Regions from separate parts of the Pseudovibrio sp. Ad26 genome, predicted to be linked through region 2. Evidence: riboswitches for the same ligand, from Rfam matches in the RefSeq annotation. Region 2 holds a riboswitch; each other region holds the start of a gene.
The links. A riboswitch is a leader RNA that binds a small molecule or an ion and turns the genes downstream of it on or off. The one in region 2 is predicted to bind cobalamin.

Region 1 (4,071 bases), on a different contig from region 2:
TGGTATCGAGAAAGTTCAGAATGTCCGGGTGATGTGCATTCAGGTAGACTGCTCCAGCCCCCTGACGGGCACCCAACTGGTTGGCATAGCTGAAACTATCTTCCAACAACTTCATCACAGGTACGACACCAGAGGACTGGTTTTCAACGCCCTTAATCGGAGCGCCAGACTCGCGCAGGTTGGTCAGCAGCAAGGCAACACCACCACCGCGCTTGGACAGTTGCAATGCGGAGTTGATGGAACGGCCAATCGACTCCATGTTGTCTTCCAGACGCAGCAGGAAGCAGGAAATCAGCTCACCGCGCTGCTTTTTGCCTGCATTCAGAAAAGTAGGCGTTGCAGGCTGAAAGCGGCTGGAAATGATTTCATCCATCATCCGCATGGCAAGGTTTTCATCACTACGTGCCAGCGCCAGCGCCACCATAACGACGCGGTCTTCATAGCGCTCCAGATAACGTTTGCCATCAAACGTCTTCAACGCATAACTAGTGTAGAATTTGAACGCTCCAAGGAAAGTCGGAAAACGGAACTTCCGCTCATACGTAGCCACAAAAATGGCTTTCACAAACGCCGGGTCGTATTGCTCCAGAACTTCCGCTTCATAGTAATTCTCGCGCACCAAGTAGGTGAGTTTTTCCTCCAAAGAGTGAAAGAAAACGGTGTTCTGGTTCACATGTTCCAAAAAGTATTGACGTGCAGACTGACGGTCAGCCTCAAACTGGATTTTGCCTTCTACATCATAGAGGTTCAGCATGGCGTTCAGTGCATGGTAATCAAGTCCCTGCGGACTATTCACCGATTGCTCTAATGTTGTTGCTTCCAAAATAAATCTAGCCCCTGACGAACCCGCGCAATGTCTGTTTCCGTGCCTGCAAGTTCAAACTTGTAAAGGCATGGGCAACTGCATTTCGCGGCAATAATTGTCCCTGCATGAGCGAAAAACGCCCCAAAATTGCGATTGCCCGAGGCGATGACGCCTCGCAGCAAATTTCGATTGGCCGCATCATTCAAGAAACGGATCACCTGTTTGTGCACCGCCCCTCGCCCCTCACCATCCGCATATGTTGGTGTGATGAGCACAAAGGGATCCGCCATCTGCAACATAGGTTCAGACGTGCGATACGGTATGCGCTCAGCCGGGTGGCCGAGGCATTCAACAAAGCGATGTGTGTTTCCAGATGGGCTTGAGAAATAGACGAGCCCGCTCAACGTATCAGGCGAGCGCGCTTATCTTGTCTGGGCGAAAACCCGCCCAATGTTGGTCACCTGTGACAACAACAGGTACCTGGCGGTATCCAAGTTCTTGCACAGCAGCAAAAGCATCTGTGTCCTGAGAAAGGTCAATCACGTCGTAGGAGATTCCAGCGCTGTCCAGCGCACGAGTGGTTGCGGTGCACTGCACACAGGCAGGCTTGGAATATACGGTAATGCTCATGCTTTAGTCCCCGTAGCATAGGAGAAGAGGCTGGGGATGAGAGACAGGGACCCACGCATAAGGCAGACCTGCTCACAACCCGCTCAGGCCCTCCGCCTGTGGTTGTTAAAAGTCTCTTGGCAGGTCTCCTGACTACACAGCTCCAACACAGGCCTTCTACCTTCCCGAAGAACATCTCCAGTGGTATGAGCGAACGCCTGCTCGCTGCTTACAGTTGCGGGGGCAGTGCCGGATTTTCACCAGCTTCCCTCTTAGCTTGCGAGTCATCTCGCAAGAACCAAGAACGCCTCATATAGTGCATTTACGTAAGTGTGGGTCAACATATGGATGACTTTACACAATTTAATGCTGTGGAGTTTGGAAGCAGTATCTATACCTCACCCCAGTTTTGAGGGGCCTATCCTATACTTTTAACGGAGTTTTTGAGTTGGCGCCGTGCTTCGCAAATCGCCATTTAATACAACGATCATAGTTTCTTACCCTCGTTACCTGATGCTGTTTGCTGCAACCAGTTTCAAATTCGTATTACACACGCGCTCTTTCACTTAAAGAACACCAATAGCGAGCGCAATTGTCTGATAATCAACCAACAATATAACTTGACTATTATACTCATATTAAATCATATAATGGTTGCAATTTCCCCGTATACTCGTTTTAGTGAACGGCTCCGTTTCGTGACCAAATCCCAACAGCATGTAAAAATACATACAAAAAATTACGAGGGGCTGGTCCGCTATGCTGCATCCATAACCAAAGACTGGGCGCTCAGTGAGGACATTGTTCAGGATGCCTTCCTACGGATTGGCTCCAAATCACCCAACGCACCAGACAGCTACCTTCGTCGTATCGTTCACAATCTTTGCATCGACCAATTGCGCAAGCAACAACGGGAACTTCAGAGATTTGATCATGAAACTCCAATTACATCCTATTCGGAACAAAAGCCAACTCAGGAGAGTGCGTTAGCCGGCAAACAGGAGCTTAAACTGGTCATAAAAGCGCTTGCCGAATTACCACAAATAACACGCAAAGTCGTTGAATTGCACCGTCTGGAGGGGCTTAAGCTAAGAGAAATTGCTAGCCGTTTAAACCTTTCTGTGACGCAAACCCATGAGCACTTGCATACTGGTATTAAGCACTGCATGAAGGTGCTGAATGCAAAGAGATAGCGGCATAAACTACCAGTCCGACTTTAAAGACCTAGGCTTTTATGAAACAGCAGTCCTGACATTTGTAATCGAGGGTTTTAAGAGGTCTTTTGATTTCTTTTCGAAAAAGACAGTCATCCAATCGTCTCTTCTTAGGAAGGACAACTTCATAGCCATTCCGAGTACCAAAATCATTTCAGGATTAAGCCAATGAAACATTCAGATCGAAGGATTGAAAGGCGTTCAACAACGGAAGATGCTGCAATCGATTGGTTTATCCTTTTGGAAGAGTACCCGGAAGACCCACAGGTTAGGCAGGAATTTGAAAGTTGGCTAAATCAGCATCCTGAACATTCGAATGTTTGGAAGAGGGTAACTCAAACATCTTCTTTACTTGGTCAACTGGGGCAAGAGAGTTTGGAGCCGAATGTCAATACGGGTGAAATAGCTCAGCTCGCTGTTGCGCATAAAAGCCTCTTTGCAAAAATTCGACCGCATCTTACCGTCGGTTTTGCTTGCATTTTCCTCTTACTTTCAAGCATCTCTTTGATTCCACATCTCATGATTTGGATATATGCAGACCATAAAACAGATGTTGCCCAGTCAAAAGAAATACGTCTTCAAGATGGTTCGAAGATCTACCTCTCTGCTTATTCAGCTGTTGAATTGAATTTTGCCGCAGACCAGCGAAAGGTGAACCTGATGAGAGGGGAAGTGCTATTTGATGTAGCACCGGATGCGGACAGACCATTTGTTGTTACAACCGGCGATACCACGACAACAGTGCTAGGTACCCGCTTCAACATCAACAAGGGGCGCTCTATGGTTTCTGTCGGCGTCGAGCATGGGCACGTTGAGGTCGCACAGGCCTCTAATTTGCAGGAAAAGCTAGATCTGCGAGCATTTGAATGGGCAAGCCTGAGTGAGCATGGCAAACAAGTTGTAAGGACAGTCAACCAAGACTATATAGCTGCATGGCGGCAAGATAAGCTCTACGTTGAAGATCAGAGCTTTGAAGATGTGCTTTTCCAATTGCGTCGTTACATGAAGATACCAGTGATAGTGTTGGATCCTCGTCTCATGTCCAAACGTGTGACTGGTGTCTTTAACCTCAATGAGCCGAGACAAAGTTTGGATGCAATCTCAGCTGCACACTCTGTTCAACTCAGGGATTTTGGTTTCTTTGTTGCAATTTCGATGATCTAAGCTTTTGATATATTTATTGAAAAAATAAAAATACTCATACTTTTAAAAATATGAGTATTTTTCTCAGAAAATAAACCTCTCCAGATCGTCTCTTCTAGGAAATAGGGCGTGAGATTAGCGCCTAGTAATAATCCATGGGCGAGTTTGGAAGTGGTATATATGGAAACGGGGCATAAGGTGGGATTTCGCCTGGGGGGGCGTCACACCAAATTACTAGTAACAGTTTTGCTTGCATCATTGTTTCAAACAACTGCGTTATCACTACCCGCAGTGTATGCG
Region 2 (4,071 bases):
CACCTGAATAAATACTTGTATTACCAACTGAAAAGCCAATGCCGCCAACGGCCATCAGTGCCGCGCCTGCTTTGATCCGCAGGACATTGTAGTTTTGTGTGTTGCGCAGAATGTACTCAGGTAATGCTGGAGAGTTTCGCAACCCGGTCACGAACATGCCGGAAAAGGCTACAAATGTCGCGAGCAACGTGACCACGGTGCCGCCGCCAATCTGTTCGAAACCGACAGATAGCACAGTGTTTTGGCTAATTGGATGAAGCAGTAAACCCTGAACGCCCTTCAGATAAGCAGGGTAGATGACACTGCCGATGGACAGTGCGAGGATGATCGTCGCCCGCAGTGTCAGCTGATGCGACAAAGGCAGATAAGCCACGACCGCGATCATTGCCGCCATTGCAGCGTGGATTGCAGCGGCGTGGATGTCTCCTTGTGGTCTGAACTCTACTTCAGACTGCCAGAGGATCAATTGTGCAGTCACATCAGGCAAGTTCAACGTTGTGTCGATGAGCAGGCATGCTGCCGAACTGATGGCGATAAGGAGAAGGGCACGGTTGAAAAACCGGGTTGCCCGCATGCGCTCCTGAATAAACAGACTGGAATAGACGATTAGTATCCCAAGGACACCAAGCGCGAACAATCCTACAGACAATATGGTCCATAGGTTCTGCTGCTGAGTGAGCAGCTCAGCTTGATTGAGCTGATTGTGCAGGCCACCTGTCGCAGGATCAAAAATCGACGCATACGACGACGCTGACATGAAGTGTATCGATAAACCAATTAAAACGAAAAGGAGCAATACAGGAAGTATGAGGGCTCGAAAATGCATTTGGGTACCCCAGGAAATTCCTCGGCATAATTGTTTGAAATTATTGCCCATTTATTAAGAATTCTAGGGATGAACCGTGTTTAATTCTAAAAAATATCGAAAAGTGCGGTGCATATGACGTTTATCTGACACTTTCAAAGCAAGTTTATGAAAATTGTAAGTAAATGTTTCGTTGAACGAAATTCTTTATATACGTGAATACTCGTATTTGCCTTCAAGTTGAGAGAAAAGGGAGGTTGGCTGTCAATTATGATTCTCTTCTCTTTTCATAACAGTATTTAGTTCATTTTTTATGGGCAATTGATGTGCATTGTAGTTCACCATCTTACTGAAACAACTTTCAGGTGGTTTTGAGTGATGCAGTGGTCCAGCTTGTTCTTATACTCAGCGGTTTCGGTCTTGCAGCCAACTGGCGGTGAGCGGGATAATATCTTGCCGAGTTGGAGCTCAACCACAGCGCGGCATGGTATCGTGGAAAGCATTGAGCGTATGGCTCGGGCAGGGAGTCCGGAGTATGTGAAACTCGATGACCGTGTTGCTGTTTTGGTTGGCGATGGTGCTTTGTGGAGTGAGGTGCTGGCTGGCGCAGACAATGAAGTTATGCCACCCAAAGCTGGCGATAATTTTGGTAGCTTTGCTGATTATTCTGAGAGTGTGCGTGCCCATCTGTCATTACACGGGCCAAAGGCTGTTGGTGCAACGTATAGAGAGTTCGCCTTCCAGCCTTTGAAAGAGTTGGTGGGGTTTTTGAAAGAACATCACTTCCAGATCTGGGTTTTAAGCTTTGGAGACCATGAAGTAGATCGCACTATGGCGGAGTTGAACTACGGGCTTCCGAGATTTCGAGTTATCGAGGTTACTCCCCACGCGACTGCAGTGTCCTCAACAGATCTTGCTCGAACGATTTGGGAGAGGATAGGTACAGCACCTCAGATTTTTCTTGGACGATCTCACAGTGATCTTGGCTTTCTGAGACTTGCGGGCAAAGGTGAGGGGGTGCTTAAAATCCAAATTTCTGCCAGCCAAAATACTTCTACTCACACACCAGATTCAACTCCTGATGAATCTGGAGAGCAGCAAAACTCATGGAGCTTTGTGATTTCTCCTAAGGAGCATTGGCTAAGGAAATATTCGTGGCAGGCTCCTTCGGAGAGAACTTATAGTAAGAACTAATAGAAAATACTGAGACCTTCGTTGCAACCTGCATGAGATATATTTGATCTATTCTAGTTTTAATCGATTGAAAATCTGAGTGCATTTGTAATGTTAAATAATATCCGATGCTTCTGAGGTAATTTTATTTATTTTGATGAAGATCAATGAAGAGGTGGGGCACTCTGATATTTCTAAATACAGCTTCGGCTGGCACTCGGATGGGGGAGTGTCAACTTTCTTAAAGGCGTGTACCAACGGGTACACGCCTCTTTTTTTGCCCGCAGCTTTGGCGGGTTAAAATGGCCATTGCATTCCTCTGATTGTTGCTTATCCCAACTGCCTCTTATTTCTAGTTGTGTCTTCTCCTATAATTTAGGATATTCCCGCTGTTGGGTTCTGTAGAAGCCAAGCTTCTTGGATGAAAAGGGAATGCGGTAGGGATGACCAAAGATGGGCCCGAGCCGCAGCTGCCCCCGCAACTGTTACGTGGTGCGTTCTTCTTAAAAGCCACTGGAGATGATCTCTGGGAAGGCGGAGAACGCAGAAGCCATGAGCCAGGAAACCTGCCCGACACGACATAAACTCATGACCGCACGGAGGGTGCGAAGAGGAGCATATTATATGCATATTGAACCGGGTTACGTTTCCGCCGCCAAGGTTATTGCTGCCAATGCAGGTGCAGTCGGTGTTATTGTGTGGGGCTGCAAAGAGCAGGCCTCAGAATTTATGAAAGATCCGCTGATTCCTGTAAAAACGCTGTTGGCTGCGGTTTTCTTCTCTATTTTCATGCAGAGCTTCCATATGTCCGTTGGAGCATCCGAACTCCATTTTATCGGTGCAATGGCCATGTATCTGACACTGGGATTTACACCTGTTCTTCTTGGGTTTGCGCTCGGCTTGCTGTTGCAAGCGTTCGCGTTTGATCCGCAGGACATGTACCATTTGGGGGTCAACAGCCTATCTTTGATGCTGCCGCTTATCTCTGTACATTATTTGAGTGGCCGTCAGTTGTTCGCTAAGGATCTGACCAAACGTTTGACTTTTGCGCAGATCCTGAAGTTAGATGCGATGTATTATGCTGGTGTAACCGGCATGGTTGGTTTCTGGCTAATGATTGGTGACGTGGCTACGCCATTTACAGCTTGGGCGCAGTTTGCTCTGTCTTATCTGGCACTTGTTGCCTGTGAGCCATTGGTCACCTTCATCGCAGTGAAGGGACTTAAGGCCGTTGAGGGCAATGCAATTGTTCGGAACCTGACCGTGGTTCCGCAGCTGAAGCTGGCATAAGTTTTTTCAAGTTTGTTTGTTAATAGGGCGGTGGTGTAAATCTGCTGCCCTTTTTTCTTGCGTGTAAGTGATCAATCGTTGCCGTGAAATTCATCGTTTGAGGAGAAAAAGCGACGGATTTGATCGTCGTTGAAGTGTTATGGATTGCCCCATGGCGCTGCTTCCACTATGAGTGCTCTCCAGAGATTTCATTATTTACACAGATCAGGAGATGCAGGCAGTCCATGGCGCGCCAGTTCATCTATCACATGCACGGGGTCTCCAAGGCCTACGGTGCAAAAAAAGTACTCGACAATATTCACCTGTCTTTCTACCCGGATGCGAAAATCGGTATCCTTGGTCCAAACGGTGCAGGTAAGTCTACTCTTTTGAAGATCATGGCTGGTCTTGATAAAGAGTACACTGGTGAAGCATGGGCTGCAGAAGGTGCCAAGGTTGGTTATCTGCCGCAGGAACCAAAGCTGAATGAGGACAAGACTGTCCTTGAAAACGTGATGGAAGGCGTTGCACACAAGCAGGCTCTTCTGGATCGTTATAACGAACTGATGATGAACTACTCAGATGAGACAGCCGATGAAGGTGCTCAGCTGCAGGACATCATTGATGCGCAGGATCTGTGGAACCTGGAAAGCCAGGTTGAGATGGCAATGGAAGCGCTTCGCTGTCCTCCATCTGACTCTCCTGTAAACAACCTTTCTGGTGGTGAGCGTCGCCGTATCGCGTTGTGTCAGCTGCTCTTGTCCGAGCCTGACTTGATGCTGCTTGACGAACCAACCAACCACCTTGACGCTGAGACCGTGCAC
Region 3 (4,071 bases), on a different contig from region 2:
TGACGGTAGTCCTGCTCATTACGTGCATCAGGGTTATTAAATCCATCAAACTCGCTGTGACCATCCGTGCCTCGAGCAACAAAATATAGGTTCAGAGCCTCTGTGACATCGACTGAACCTTTTGCAGAAAAGGTCAGGTTCTCATAACCATCTTCATCTGCTGTGTCACTTTTTGGGGTTTGCGCACTAAATCCATCGGTATGGTAGCGCTGCACGTTCACTGCGATATCTGCTGTTTCAGTCGCCGCTTGAAATCCATAGGACGCGTTGACAGTTCCATAGCTGCCACCCTCAATGGCGACATTATGCTTCACGGTGCCCGGCGCAGCGCGTTTGGTGATGATATTGATAACACCTCCAACCGCTTGGCCGCCATATAATGCACTATGCGAGCCTTTTAGGATCTCGATACGTTCAACATCATTAAGTAAGACATGCTCAAGGCGAGCTTCAACTTGCGTACCAGACGGGTCAGCAATATCGACACCATCCAACAAAATCTTTGTGTAATAACCACTCATACCTCGAATGCGTAGAGAGCTTGTTTTTCCCGCGCCACCATTTTGCGAAAATGAAATTCCCGGGAGTTTTGTCAGGTATTCGGAGACAAACGTAGCGCCGTCGTTCTTTAGGTCTTCTTCGGTCACGACATGTGTTGTGGAGCCGACTTTACCGGCTTCGGTTTCCGTTCTGTTGGCGATGACGATGATGTCATCGAGCTCTGTCTCGTTTGCGGATGAGATAAGAGTTGAACTGAAGAGTGCTGAGAGGGCTACGCTGGACTTTAGAGTAGCTGCGATCCAAGATGTGTTACGCACGAGTTTGGTCCATCATTCACAGCATCCATGTTGGAGGCCATGCTGTTGATTGCATTGTGCGTCTTTGAAGAAACTTGGTTCTAACCCGTTGAAACAAAGTCAGATTCATCACCACTCAGACGCACTGTGAATGTCACCTGAACGGAATACCGCCCCTTAGCACGCCCCGTACCGTGGGTGAGTGACTGCATCTGGCAGGTCTCCTGGCTTGCGCGTCCTTATTGTTGCTCCGCCTTCCCAACACCGCTTTAAACAGCTGCATCAGTGGCATGTGTGAGCAACAACTCTACGCTTACAGTTGCGGGGGCAGCCACGGCTTTTCCAAATGGACCGTGTTCCCTTTTCATTTTCATCTGATCGACAAAAATACCAAATGCCCGGCTATTGATCAGATTTCAGGGGCTTCCGTCAACTGGCTGAGCGAGGAACTTGATAAAATTCGACCAATTGCCAGCTAAACTCACAGAATTTGCTGGAGAGAGCACATCACCATATCTTGCGGTGCGACCACTTAAGGCCGCACCTGCTAGGGATGCTTAGGCTCAGGACCCATTGATTTTTGGTGTTTTGTCTGATTCACTTCAGCCAAACCGGAGCTTTGATGTGAGTGATTTATTCTGGCTAACTGAACCTCAGATGGAGCGCCTGTGCCCCTTCTTTCCTAAATCACATGGCCGGCCACGGGTTGATGATCGACGTGTGTTAAGTGGTATTATCTTTATTATTCGCAATGGATTACGCTGGCGGGATGCACCCCAGGAATATGGCCCGCACAAGACCTTATATAACCGGTTTGTGCGTTGGTCGCACAAAGGTCTTTTTGAAAAGATCTTTGAGGAACTGGCCAGACCTACAGGCCCTGAGGCTGATGTCTTGATGATCGATGCAACACACCTTAAAGCTCACCGCACTGCTTCAAGTCTCAAAAAGGGGGCTGTGGCCCGCGCCTGATCGGGCGTACAAAAGGGGGAATGAACACAAAGCTGCACGCTGTTGGTGATGGCGCAGGCCGTCCGATCCGGCTTCATCTGACAGCTGGGCAAACCAGTGATTATAAGGGAGCTGAGGTGCTATTGCCGGATCTGCCTGCTGCCAGGGTCGTGATTGCAGATCGGGGCTATGACAGCAACAAGGTCAGAAAAACCGTGACAGATCAGAATATTGAAGCCTGCATTCCGTCACGCAAAACCCGCAAAAAGAAAGTCCCGTATTCCACCAGAACTTACAGAAAACGGCATAAGGTCGAAAACCTGTTCGCCAAGCTTAAGGACTGGCGACGTATTGCAATGCGATATGATCGCTGTGCCAGTATATTCAAATCCGCAATCTACATCGCTGCAACCGTCATATTCTGGCTATGAGTCCTGAGCCTAGGCCGCATCGCTGCCTTCTCGTTTGTTTAGCTCATGAAAATCAAAGCACAGCCGAGAATGACAAGGAGTGCGCCGATCCATGCTCCAATGGCAGGGAACTCTTTGGTTTGCCACCATAAAACAGGTAGCATCATGGCTGGTGTGGTTGCTGACAAGGTAGAAACAATGCCAACTTCGCCACCGCTGAGTGCATAGAGGATCAACGTCATGCCGATACCCATGCCGAGCATACCGGACAAAGAGGCCAGCGCTACAATCTCTTTGTTGATTGGGTTCGCTAGCCTAAACGGACGGCCTGGTAGGTAAAACAACACCAGCAACCCAAATGCCGCAATGGTGCAGCGCATAAGTGAAATCGCAACTGGATCTGCTCCACTTTCCATAACAGGGCGAATGATGATCGAGCCGACCGACTGGGAAAGCGCTGCCAAGGTGCCGAAGAGGACACCGATGGCGACAGGCCCTCTAATCGCCTCCCATTTATGAAGCTGGTCTTTGCGCTTCCCAAACGCAATGGCGAGAATAACGCCGACCAGAACGAACGAGATACCGACAAGTGCCTGAAATGAAAGTTCTTCCGACAGAAACAGCCAACCTAGAAGCGCTGACATAGGCGCATTCATGGAAAAAAGGATAGCTGTGCGACGTGGACCCATACGGTTGAGCGTAAGGAACAGCAGTGTATCCCCCATGAATATGCCGACAAAGCCAGAGAGAAAGATGAGAGAGGCGTGGCTTGTGTCAACCGTACTCCAAGTACCTGTCGCAAAGACATAGATACCCAAAAACACCACAACAAACCACATGCGCACGCAGTTGAAGCCAATGGCTCCAAGATGCGCAGCAGGTTTTGCAGAAATGAGACCACCGATAGCCCAGGTGGCAGCGGCACCGAGCGCGGCAACTTCAAATAAAAACATGGGGTGACCTAACCGACGAATCTACGGCATTGGCGTAGATTGTGTACAAAACCCAACCAGCTCTAATGCTCTTGGATTTGCCGCGCAAGCTCAGTCTGGTGATATTTAGAACAGACCAACAGCTATTCAGGCAATAATATCTCTCATCTCAGCAAAAACACACATGAGCGCCGTTAACTAAGTTAGTTGCAAGTCCCCCTACTCAATCTTGAAGTTTACAGGTGCATTCGCTAGAGATTCTACGTAGAGACTATATTGCTGTTCCTGCCTGATTTGCGTTTCTTACGCTCTCTCCGGCTCATTTGATTACCCGTTCTAATCTGGAGATTTTCCATGAAAGATATTGAAATTGCCCGCGCAGCAGACATGAAACCCATTGCGCGCATCGCTCAACATCTGAAGATCCCGGAGGACGCCCTTGAACCTTATGGCCGATTTAAAGCCAAGGTTAATCTGGATGAGATGCCTGAACTGAGCAGTAATACATATGGAAAACTTATACTTGTTACAGCTGTCTCCCCAACACCGGCGGGAGAAGGCAAAACGACGACAACCGTAGGACTTGGTGATGCTCTCAACCGCATTGGGCTAAAAACAACCATCTGTCTGCGCGAACCTTCTCTTGGCCCGTGCTTTGGCATGAAGGGTGGCGCTGCAGGCGGCGGATACGCGCAAGTGGTGCCCATGGAGGACATCAACCTCCATTTCACAGGCGACCTGCATGCAATCACTGCCGCGCATAACCTGCTTTCTGCAATGATTGATAACCACATTTATTGGGGCAATGCGGAGAGTATTGATCAACGCCGTATTGTCTGGCGCCGGGTTGTTGACATCAATGACCGTTCATTGCGCTCCGTTACCACTGGTCTTGGCGGTGTAAGCAATGGGTTCCCAAGTGAATCTGGCTTTGACATTACCGTGGCTTCTGAAGTGATGGCGGTGCTTTGCCTTGCTGAA
Region 4 (4,071 bases), on a different contig from region 2:
GTCTGCTTGACAGCCGCCAATTCTGCTTCAGTCAAAAGATCAGCTTTGGAAAGCACAACAAGGTCAGCACAGGTCAGCTGATCAGCAAACAACTCTTCCACCGGGCTTTCATGGTCCAGCGCATCATCCGCTGCCCGCTGCGCAGCAACAGCCTCTTCATCGCAGGCCACTTTGCCAGCAGCAACAGCCGGTGCGTCTACCACGGTCACCACACTGTCAACGGTCACGCGCGGCTTGACAGAAGGCCAGTTGAACGCACGCACCAACGGCTGTGGCAGGGCAAGGCCAGAGGTTTCAATCACAACAACATCCGGCACCTGCTCGCGCTCCAGAAGCATCTCCATGGTTGGCAGAAAATCATCAGCTACTGTGCAACAAATGCAGCCGTTGGCCAGCTCCACCACTTCATCAGCAGAACAGTCCGGGTCAGCACAGCCATTGACCAATGAGCCATCAAAGCCCATCTCACCGAATTCATTGACGATCAGCGCAATGCGCTTGTTCTGTGCCTTCATCAGCAGGTTACGCACCAGCGTTGTTTTTCCGGCACCCAGAAAACCAGTGATAATGACAGCAGGGATTTTTTTAGAAGGCGCAGCAAAAGAAACAGTCATAGGGAAATCTCCGGAAAAACAGCAGGCTTCAGCTGCAAAGGCTGTCCAGCAGCCACAAACATCACAAAATGGCAGAGGTCGGCGATACGCTGGTTCAGGCGTCCAGCTTCATCTCGAAAGGCGCGGGCCATGGCGTTTTCAGGCACAATGCCCATGCCCACTTCATTGCCAACAAACACAACGGGGCATGGCAAAGAGCTAAGAACTGCCTGAAGCCGCTCCAGCTCCACGGTCCAGTCCCGCTCCGCATGCATAAGGTTGGAAAGCCAAAGTGTCAGGCAATCAACGAGGATCGCACGATCGCTGCTGGCATGCGTTTTCAGCACGCGCACAAGCTCCAACGGCTCCTCAACAGTGTCCCAAAGGTCGCCACGCTGCACCTTATGATGCACGATGCGTTCCTCCATTTCACCGTCAAAGGCCTGGCCTGTCGCAATATAAGTCGGGCGTCGCCCGCTGCTTATGACCAGCTTTTCCGCATATGCGCTTTTCCCGGAACGAGCACCGCCCGTAACCAAGCAATGGCGAACACGAAGGTCGCCTCTCTGTTCAGCCATCTTTGTTAGCTGGCCAGCAAGCATATAGAAGCCGGGGCTTCACCTGGGGAATATGAAAGTCGAGCAACTGTCTCGCACGGAGACAGAAAAACATGTGTCATGAGCACCTCTCGCCGTCCACCCGACAGCAGTCCTATGTCAAATCATATCTCCAGCCGGTCTCCTGGCTTGCGGCTCAACCGACCATAGCCCCTTCCCAGCCCTTAAAAGGCCAGTGGGATTTTCGCTAAGGTCTCACCGCTCACAGTTGCGGGGGCAGCTGCGGCTTGTCTCCATAAAATATGGAACCGCATTCCCGTTTAATCTTGTCATTCCAAAGCCTGAGCCGGAACAAAAAGAAACTGGAGTTCTGGCCTTCAATGTGCGGCGCAATCAGCTCTCCTGTCAATTGTCTTTGTGAGGATTCCAACATCACCAGAAAATCAAACCCGCAAAATCCGCGGTTTTTGGAGATTTCTGGCTAACCCCCTTGGATATCTCAATAAAAAAATAGAGAAACTGTCCACAAATCGAAAAATACGCAAAAAACGACTTGGCAAACACAACATGCCTCTGTAAAAGCCTCCTCACGCAAACGGCGAGGCAAACTCGCAAGGGTGTCATGATCCCCGGTAGCTCAGTGGTAGAGCAAGCGGCTGTTAACCGCTTGGTCGCTGGTTCGAATCCGGCCCGGGGAGCCATTCTTTTTCGTTTGCAGCCATACGGCAAGATCATCGTGATCCCCGGTAGCTCAGTGGTAGAGCAAGCGGCTGTTAACCGCTTGGTCGCTGGTTCGAATCCGGCCCGGGGAGCCACTTCTTTTATCGATCGCCGCCAATGGCAACATAGTATGATCCCCGGTAGCTCAGTGGTAGAGCAAGCGGCTGTTAACCGCTTGGTCGCTGGTTCGAATCCGGCCCGGGGAGCCATATTTTTCTCTTTATCCTCCCCTTCTACTTAAACACCTCTTCTCTTCACAAAACACGTGCGTGCGCGTCTATCCAGAAAACAAGAAAAATGATGGGTAGAAAACCATGTTCACGCGAAGCGAAGGCGCAGCACTATCAAGTGCCGCTGGCCGAAGACATAAAGTCCATTTGGGTAGAACTCTCTTCCGCACAAAAGCGGAGGCGTTCCATTTTGCGCTAAAACTCACCCTGATCCTGCACATGGCGACCCACTGATCCAGCACCGGCTCCTTCAATTTTCAGGGAGTTCATAAGTCTGGAGAGCTGTGCATATCAGCAACGAGCCCAAATGCCGCCCGACAGCCCTTGGCACCCACAAAAAATTGGCCGAAATGAAGCGCTGTTCTTTCAAAAACTTAGCTCATACGGAAAAATACTAGTTTTTTTTGCCATATGTACAAACTGCGACCTACATCACAGTTCTATCCAAATCCTATAGCAAATCAACGCAATGAAAATTTTACATAATAGCATTTAAATAGCCTGAAAGTATAAATACGCGAAACATAATTTATATACAATTATTATGGCATAGATACTCTAAGTAAATGCGTATACCTCTAATATATCTAGTGCATATTACCATAATCACTACTAAGTGACGACTAGTGAAGTGCACATAATAAGGCGCCCCCTCTGGGAAAGTTGCTGCGTAAAAGTCAGGGAGCCATAAATGAGTAGTCTGTTACCATCCTGCGGTCTGCCGCAAACCTTCAAGTTGCACCTCACAAGATCAGTGTTTCTTGCCGCCTGCATCGCTGCGCCACTCGCTTTGGCTGCGCCTTCGCACGCAGAAACGCCACCCGCCTCCGCACCTGCCACAACATCAGGCCCTCAGCTCATCGAAAAGTCCGACAACGGCAACACCTACGCCATGCCAGAGGATTATCTGGCCGTCACCGTTGCTCCGCCCTCCAAAACACCCTACGCCGATCCATTAGAGAGCGATTTGTCCATCTGGGTTGGTGAGGTGGAAATTGAGGGCCGCAAGACCCTGTGGGTCGAGCTGATCGATACCCACGGCGAAGTCATCTACAATTCCGAGGTCCAGCAAAATGAGACGCACCTGCTGCCAGATGGCAGAGCCATAGCCGTCACAGTGATGCAACCTGCCACTCACAACAAAGCACTGCAGTCTGCCAGCCTGAAGAAAGACCAGTCCCGCGTGCCAACCGATGAGCGCTTTGTCATCACCCGCAAGGAAGCTTTTGCCCCGGCATTGGATACGCAGGTGAACCTGCTGGAAGTGCAGCCCGTCCCAAAGGAAGTCCATAACTCCTTCATGCTGCGCGCGGGCGAGAACGGTGAGATCCTCTGGAAAGCCACCAAGGATGCCATCACCTGGCTGGAAAGCAGGTCCTGACGAAGACTGGACTGCGCGCAAATCGATACTCTCTCAAATCGCATTTAGCGCACTCATTCGAAAGCCACGCACCCCGTGAGCAATTTTGTTCTCACGCGCAATCGCAAAGAGAATAATATCCTAGTCTGACGCACCCTTTGGCAGCCCATTTCTTGTTCTCGTGGGGTCAGCGCAGTAGCGTGGTCTCAAAAGGGGTAAACACCCGCATTCTGATTTTTGGTCATACGAATTATTTGAGAGAAACTATGGATACGCGCGCCTCTGCCATCGAAGCCATCGGCAACACTCCACTTATTCGCCTCAAAGGCCCCTCCGAGCGAACCGGCTGTGAAATTCTCGGCAAAGCCGAGTTCATGAACCCGGGCCAGTCCGTCAAGGACCGCGCCGCGCTCTTCATCATCAATGACGCAGTCAAACGCGGCACGCTCAAACCGGGCGGCATCATCGTGGAAGGCACGGCCGGCAACACCGGCATCGGCCTCGCGCTGGTCGGCAACGCCCTGGGCTACCGCTCTGTCATCGTCATTCCAGAGACCCAGTCTCAGGAAAAGAAAGACATGCTGCGCATCGCAGGCGCTGAGCTGATCGAA

Region 1: linked by a shared signal. The riboswitch ahead of nrdH (glutaredoxin-like protein NrdH) and the one ahead of PsAD26_RS24435 (energy-coupling factor ABC transporter permease) in region 2 are both predicted to bind cobalamin.
Region 3: linked by a shared signal. The riboswitch ahead of PsAD26_RS13875 (TonB-dependent receptor) and the one ahead of PsAD26_RS24435 (energy-coupling factor ABC transporter permease) in region 2 are both predicted to bind cobalamin.
Region 4: linked by a shared signal. The riboswitch ahead of cobU (bifunctional adenosylcobinamide kinase/adenosylcobinamide-phosphate guanylyltransferase) and the one ahead of PsAD26_RS24435 (energy-coupling factor ABC transporter permease) in region 2 are both predicted to bind cobalamin.

The regions. Positions count from the first base shown of each region.
Region 1 is NZ_LMCE01000109.1:5,175-9,245, forward strand. Features, by position in the region: gene nrdE (class 1b ribonucleoside-diphosphate reductase subunit alpha) at 1-823, opposite strand, end outside; gene nrdI (class Ib ribonucleoside-diphosphate reductase assembly flavoprotein NrdI) at 805-1,209, opposite strand; gene nrdH (glutaredoxin-like protein NrdH) at 1,214-1,435, opposite strand; cobalamin riboswitch at 1,536-1,732, opposite strand; gene PsAD26_RS23000 (sigma-70 family RNA polymerase sigma factor) at 2,113-2,607, shown strand; gene PsAD26_RS23010 (FecR domain-containing protein) at 2,797-3,792, shown strand; gene PsAD26_RS23015 (TonB-dependent receptor) at 3,952-4,071, shown strand, end outside.
Region 2 is NZ_LMCE01000146.1:152,737-156,807, reverse strand. Features, by position in the region: gene PsAD26_RS24445 (EAL domain-containing protein) at 1-757, opposite strand, end outside; gene PsAD26_RS24440 (hypothetical protein) at 1,184-1,999, shown strand; cobalamin riboswitch at 2,356-2,567, shown strand; gene PsAD26_RS24435 (energy-coupling factor ABC transporter permease) at 2,603-3,268, shown strand; gene ettA (energy-dependent translational throttle protein EttA) at 3,493-4,071, shown strand, end outside.
Region 3 is NZ_LMCE01000058.1:247,787-251,857, reverse strand. Features, by position in the region: gene PsAD26_RS13875 (TonB-dependent receptor) at 1-818, opposite strand, end outside; cobalamin riboswitch at 994-1,207, opposite strand; one part of gene PsAD26_RS28850 (IS5 family transposase) at 1,422-1,749, shown strand; one part of gene PsAD26_RS28850 (IS5 family transposase) at 1,749-2,179, shown strand; gene PsAD26_RS13860 (DMT family transporter) at 2,218-3,111, opposite strand; gene PsAD26_RS13855 (formate--tetrahydrofolate ligase) at 3,445-4,071, shown strand, end outside.
Region 4 is NZ_LMCE01000088.1:209,916-213,986, forward strand. Features, by position in the region: gene cobW (cobalamin biosynthesis protein CobW) at 1-614, opposite strand, end outside; gene cobU (bifunctional adenosylcobinamide kinase/adenosylcobinamide-phosphate guanylyltransferase) at 611-1,171, opposite strand; cobalamin riboswitch at 1,307-1,516, opposite strand; tRNA gene PsAD26_RS18130 (tRNA-Asn) at 1,777-1,851, shown strand; tRNA gene PsAD26_RS18135 (tRNA-Asn) at 1,891-1,965, shown strand; tRNA gene PsAD26_RS18140 (tRNA-Asn) at 2,005-2,079, shown strand; gene PsAD26_RS18145 (hypothetical protein) at 2,792-3,481, shown strand; gene PsAD26_RS18150 (cysteine synthase A) at 3,727-4,071, shown strand, end outside.